2 linked regions of the Undibacterium sp. KW1 genome follow. The main gene of each other region encodes a partner of the protein of the gene in region 2 in a complex. Links are inferred from orthologs where the notes say so. Each region holds a gene or a part of one and is shown on either strand. Other genes may lie near its edges. The genes, in order: sbcB and ssb.

Region 1 (3,204 bases), 5.0 Mb from region 2 along the record:
AAGTATATTCAAAGAATATATAAGCATGCAACTAAACTATCCTTGAGTAAGCAAGGTAGAGCGGCTATATTCGAGTTCTCATTTCTTTTTGGAGAAAAAAATGACTTTGCGTTTAGGCGATATCGCCCCAGATTTCGAGCAGGATTCTTCTATTGGCCCTTTGAAATTTCATGAGTGGGCAGGCAATTCCTGGGTAGTCTTGTTCTCCCACCCTGCTGACTTTACACCGGTCTGCACGACAGAGTTGGGCCTGACTGCAAAGCTCAAGCCAGAGTTTGACAAGCGCAATGTAAAAGCCATCGCCTTGTCAGTTGATGGCGCTGAATCTCATTTGCAATGGATCAAGGATATTGAAGACACGCAAAAGACTGTCGTCGGTTTTCCTATCGTTGCTGATGCTGACAAGAAAGTTGCAGCACTGTATGACATGATCCACCCTAACCAGTCTGAGACTGTCACGGTGCGTTCCTTGTTCGTCATCGATCCGAACAAAAAAGTCCGCCTCATCATCACTTACCCGCTGACTACAGGCCGTAATTTTGATGAAGTCTTGCGCGTCATTGATGCCCTGCAATTGACGGATGGCTATACAGTTGCGACACCAGGTAACTGGCGTGATGGTGATGATGTCATCATTCCTCTGTCTATCAAGGATGAAGAAGTCATCAAGCAAAAATATCCTAAAGGTTATACTGCTGCACGCCCGTATCTGCGAGTTACACCACAGCCAAATAAGTGAGCCAATAAGTAAGTCATGCCTTGCGCATAAACAAAAGCCACGATTGATTCGTGGCTTTTGTTTTTTCAGCGCGGCAAATAAAAACTATCGCGACGGCACTATCATTTCAGCATAGTCATACAAGGCACCCAAAATTTCTTCTGCCGCTTCGTCTGCCGATTCTGACAGAGTATCGATTTCATTGAAATACATCTCCACCGTCCTTGCATTGCCTGCACCATCGAGCAGACGTGCCGCCCGGTGTTCTTCCCAGCTTTCCTGCTCTTCCATGCTCAGGCTGTCATGGAAGTTGCGGGCGCGGTAGCGGAATAATAATTCAGCCAGGCGCGGGTCCTGGAAGCTGGTACTGGCCTTGGCGAGCTGCACGCCATTCATACGGCGTAAATCATTCAAGAGACGGCGGTCACCGGCACCGACAAAGCCACCGTACAAGTCTTCATCGACATCACTGGCGGCTGCCTCCGGGCGCGCATACACTTGTTCCCATATCGCCTTGGCAGCGTCAGGCAGGGAAGCAGCTTTTTCGGCGTGCTGCTGTACCAGAGCCATATCTATCTTCCAGTGTTCTGCCATGGATGCTGACAAGGTTTTTAAATTGCCAATGACGATGGGTGATTTGTTGATATGTATGCTTTTCACAGGCAGGCGCTGTATGCCTTCAGGCAAGGCATCGCTCTTGCTGAACATGCGTAGCTGTATCGTTTCTGCATCCAGGCCCGCCAGCTGTGTAGGATCATGCGACAGGTCCCAGGCGATGACTTCATTCTTGTTCTTGGGGTGCATGGCCAGCGGCCACATAACGGCCAGGCAACCACGCTCGGTAGGGAACATGCCGGAAATATGCAGGAAAGGTTTGTCCAGCACGGGCATGCCTATTTCAGCGGCGGCCTTGTCTTTCTTGTGCAAGGCAAAACAAAACTCGAACAGCTTGGGCTGACGCTCGCGTATCAGGCGCGCCAGTGCTATCGTGGCACGCACATCTGACAGGGCATCATGCGCAGCTTCATGTGCAATCCCATTCTCCTTGGTCAGGTGTTCAAGGCGGAAGCTGGGCTTGCCTTCATCATTCTTTGGCCAGTTGATACCATCCGGACGCAGGGCATAACAGGTTCGCACCATGTCCATGATGTCCCAGCGGCCACAATTGTTTTGCCATTCGCGCGCATACGGGTCGATCAGGTTGCGCCAGAACATGAAGCGGGTAATTTCATCATCGAAGCGTATGGTGTTATAGCCCACGCCTATGGTGCCGGTCTTGCCGAGTTCCTGTTCTATCTTTGCTGCAAACTCATGCTCGGGTATGCCGCGCTCCAGGCAGGTTTGTGGCGTGATATGAGTGATCAGGCAAGATTGCGGGTCAGGCAAAAAATCATTGGCAGGCTGGCAGTACAGCATGACAGGTTTGCCGATTTCATTGAGCTCGGCATCGGTGCGTATGGCAGCAAATTGCGCGGGTCTGTCGCGCCGGGCGACTGCACCAAAGGTTTCATAGTCATGCCAGAGAAAGGTATGTTCTTGCATTGGAAATTAAAATTAATTTGTTGAATTGGTCTTCTCAGACCGCATTTTATCCGGCATCTCAATCAAGGCGACGGCTGGCGCGGTCTTCGAGATAGCGCTGACTACGGAAATAAATCAGCAAGAACACGACAATGGCACCCATCGCCCCCATGGTGTACCAAAAACCCGAGGCATGCTTGAGCAGGGGCATGGCTTCAAAGTTCATACCAAAGATGCCGGTGATCAGAGTCAGTGGCATGAACAGGGCAGTGATGACGGTCAGGGTGCGCATGATTTCACTGGTCCTGTGTGCCATCGCTGCGAAGTGGATTTGCACTGCTGACTCCAGTGATGCTTCCAGGCGGCGTGCATGGTTCAGCACGCGACTGATATGCTCCATCACATCATTGGTGCGTACCAGCAGCAAGTCCTTGGCGCGGCTATTACCGTCATGGGTATCGACGATATGGTCGCGCAATTCCTGCATGGCATCGCGCTGCTCTTCACAGAGGTTATCGAGCTTGCGCAATTCTACCCGTGAATCGAGCAGGGCCAGCCAGTTGTTGAAGGGGCGGCGTGGGTCCAGCAAGGCGTGTTGCCAGCGGTCGAGTTGCTGGGTCAGTGGCTGGCGCAATTCCAGGTATTGATCAACCATGGCATTCAATAGCCTTAACATCAGTTCTTCTGGCGAGGCAGGCAGGCGGCTGCCATGGGTATTGTTTTCAGCTTTGGACTTGTAGTCCAGCAGGCGCTGCCGTGCGAGTTCCACCGTGCGGCTCTGTGCTGGGCGTACCGTGATCAGCACATTTTGCATGAGCAAAAAAGATACCGGTGTGGTGGCCAGTTTGTTCAAGGCAGCGGGTATCTTGCGCTTCACACCGTTCTTGCTGTCGCCATTGCTGTCTGTCAGTGTCAGCTTGCGGAATACCACCATCTCATAATCTTCTGTCGCATCAAAATACGAT
Region 2 (3,116 bases):
CTGCTGCAAGCGCTGTAACAGTGGCAAGGCAAAGGCAGCCGTCTTGCCGGAACCGGTCTGTGCCAGCGCCATGACATCCTCGCCAGCCAATACCGCCGGAATAGCCTCAGCCTGCACCGCAGTTGGTGTTTCATACTGGCGTGCGGCGACCGCTTGCAAGAGTTCCGGGATCAGGCCTAGGGATTCAAAAGTCATGAGTAAATTGGAGAAGGGAAAAAGAAATTCTGTATTGAGCGTTACACTATAAAATCAAGCTGCGCCGCAAGCTTCATCGCGCGGAGATGTCGCTCCATCAATGCGCATTGTAGTGCAAAACCGACCTGTATCTGCAGATACCTGTCCCTGCAATACATGTGCTTACTCATCGGGGAGTCAGTGTTTTGACAACAATTACTTTCATCCAGGCGGACATTGCCCGCCACAAAGATATGCTCTTGGCCATGAATCTTGAATACATGGGTTGGGTCGCCGCACACATCAAGCAGGATTTTGGTATTACCAGCGAAGACTTGCTCGGCATGCCACTGACAGATTATGTAGCTGGTGCACTGGACAAAATCTGTGGCACAGATACACTGGACAGCATGTTTTATCTGATAGAGGCAGACGGCCAGATAGCCGCCATGGGTGGCAGACGCGGTATACAGCCAGGCGTAGCCGAGATCAAGCGCCTGTATGTATTGCCAGGCTTTCGTGGCCTGCATCTGGGCGATGCGCTTTTACAACGCCTGCTCAGCGACGTACGCCAGCAGGGCTATGAGCGCGTGCGCCTCGACAGTGCACCCTTCATGCATGCAGCCCACAAACTTTACGAAGCAGCAGGATTCAAGGATTGCCAGCCCTATGAAGGCGCAGAAGTACCAGCGGTCCTGCATCCCCGCTGGCGGTTTATGGAATTGAGACTGTAAGCAACACTCACTTTGAGGCAACCCATGCAAATCCAGACCATCCTGGCCTTTGGTGGCCATAGCGAAGCAGCGATACAGTTCTACAAACAAGCGATAGGTGCAGAAGTGCAAGTCATGCTGCGCTGGAAAGACAGCCCAGACCCGGTCATGCGCAGCATATCATCCGATCTGGATAAAATCATGCATGCCTCATTCCGCGTAGGTGACACCATACTGATGGCAACTGACGGCATACAAACCCTGGCCCAGCCTGACATCAAAGGCCTCACACTGAACCTCGAAGCCAGGGACGACAGCGAAGCCAGGCAGCTATTCGCTGCACTCAGCAATGGCGGAACTGTACAAATGCCCCTGAGCAAAACCTTCTGGACCTCACTGTCAGGCATGCTCACCGACCGCTTTGGTGTGTCGTGGATGGTGAATGTGGCCTCGCCCGAGGAATAATGCATCATTTACTTTGGTCTTGAATGAAAGAGAATTGGCACAACACTGGAAAGCAAGGCTTCATTCATCACGACTGTTTCAATCATTACGCCTGTTTCAATCATATAAAAGAAAAAACCCACTCCTGTGTAGAAGTGGGTTTTTGTTTACGTTCTAAACAAGCTCGGGGTTAAAACGGAATATCGTCATCCATATCCGAGAAGTTCGGGGCCGGGCGTGAGGCTGGGGCCTGGCGTTGTTGTTGTGGGGCTGCCTGTGGGCGTGGTGCTGGTGCACCCCCACCTCCGCCACCGTAGCCACCACCATCATCCATGCCTGCGCCGCCGCCCATGCCCTGGCGGCTGCCCAGCATTTGCATGCTGTCGGCCTTGATGTCGGTTGCGTATTTTTCTACGCCGTCTTTGTCGGTGTACTTGCGGGTGCGCAGGCTGCCTTCAACGTAGACTTGCGAACCTTTCTTCAGGTATTGACCGGCGATTTCTGCCAGTTTGCCGAAGAAGGTGATGCGGTGCCATTCTGTCTGTTCTTTCTTTTCACCGCTGGATTTGTCTTTCCAGCTATCGGTGGTTGCCACGGTGATGCTGGTCATTGCATCGCCTGATGGCATGTAACGGGTTTCCGGGTCTCTCCCAAGGTTGCCAACGATAATGACCTTGTTCACTGATGCCATGTATTTCTCCTCATTTTTCCTGATACAAATTAATTTATGCCTTGACCGCAACAGCAGTTTTGCTGCGCTTGGGGATGTTGGGCATATTGATAGCGATTATAAGCCACGCGGCTGTAAGCACAGAACTAACAATAAAAACTGATGACGGGTTGAAACTTTGTTTAATCCAGCCGCCCAACAAACCACCACAGAACAGGCCCAGGGCCTGCAAGGTGTTATACACACCTAGAGCCGCACCTTTGGCGGCTGGCGGGGCGATACGCGATACCAGGGATGGCTGGCATGCCTCAAGGATATTGAAGGCAATAAAAAATGCAAACAGCAAGCCTACCAGCATGGCTGGGGATTGCAAGTATTGCCACAGACCAAGCTCAACTACCAGCAAGAGTGCGATAGCGGCAACAAAGACCTGCTTCATCTTGCCAAATTTCTCGCCGATGAAAATTGCTGGCAGCATGGCGATGAAAGAAGCAAACATGACAGGCAGATAGACTTTCCAGTGCGCGGTCACCGGCAGGTCAGCATATTGCACCAGTGCCGCTGGCACAACAACGAACATGGCCATTTGCGTCAGGTGCAGCGCAAACACGCCGTAATTGAGGCGCATCAGTTCAGTGTTCTTCAAGACCACGGACAGGGGCACGGGCGCATGGCGTATGGCCGGTGCTTCTGGCGTGATAAACAAGACAACGGCTATGCCTACCAGTGACAGAACACCCGTCATGGCAAAGATGCCACTCATGCCTATGCTTTGATACAACAACGGTGCGGCCACCAGTGAAAATGCAAAGGTCAGACCGATGGAGCCGCCTACCATGGCCATGGCCTTGGTGCGGTGTTCTTCTCTGGTGGTATCGGCGATCAGGGCAGTAATGGCGGCGGAGATTGCGCCTGCACCCTGTATGCCACGGCCGATGATGACACCAACCACTGTGGTTGCGTATGCTGCAACAAAAGCGCCAATCGCGAACAGCAACAGGCCGATGACGATGATACGCTTGCGGCCAAATTTGTCTGACGCTATCCCGAATGGGATTTGCCCGAAGGCCTGGCTCAGGCCATACATGCCCATGGCCAGGCCAACCAGGCTGGCA

What was found.
Region 1: the proteins of ssb (region 2) and sbcB are in contact, whole or in part, in a crystal structure (PDB 3C94), measured with the Escherichia coli proteins. The link is inferred for Undibacterium sp. KW1 from one-to-one orthologs.

What each region holds. Positions count from the first base shown.
Region 1 is NZ_AP018439.1:525,329-528,532, forward strand. The notes cover bases 43-2,917. They hold sbcB (exodeoxyribonuclease I), read right to left. Parts: upstream 2,261-2,917; coding sequence 824-2,260; downstream 43-823. Other genes in these bases: UNDKW_RS02455 (peroxiredoxin), read left to right, coding at 101-739; UNDKW_RS02465 (magnesium transporter CorA family protein), read right to left, coding at 2,319-2,917. Outside these bases: protein-disulfide reductase DsbD, read left to right, coding at 1-1; more of UNDKW_RS02465, read right to left, coding at 2,918-3,204. UniProt on the Escherichia coli protein: Degrades single-stranded DNA (ssDNA) in a highly processive manner.
Region 2 is NZ_AP018439.1:5,544,329-5,547,444, forward strand. The notes cover bases 273-3,059. They hold ssb (single-stranded DNA-binding protein), read right to left. Parts: upstream 2,023-3,059; coding sequence 1,522-2,022; downstream 273-1,521. Other genes in these bases: UNDKW_RS24905 (GNAT family N-acetyltransferase), read left to right, coding at 381-908; UNDKW_RS24910 (VOC family protein), read left to right, coding at 933-1,352; UNDKW_RS24920 (MFS transporter), read right to left, coding at 2,057-3,059. Outside these bases: UNDKW_RS24900 (DEAD/DEAH box helicase), read right to left, coding at 1-195; more of UNDKW_RS24920, read right to left, coding at 3,060-3,116. UniProt on the Escherichia coli protein: Plays an important role in DNA replication, recombination and repair. Binds to ssDNA and to an array of partner proteins to recruit them to their sites of action during DNA metabolism. Acts as a sliding platform that migrates on DNA via reptation.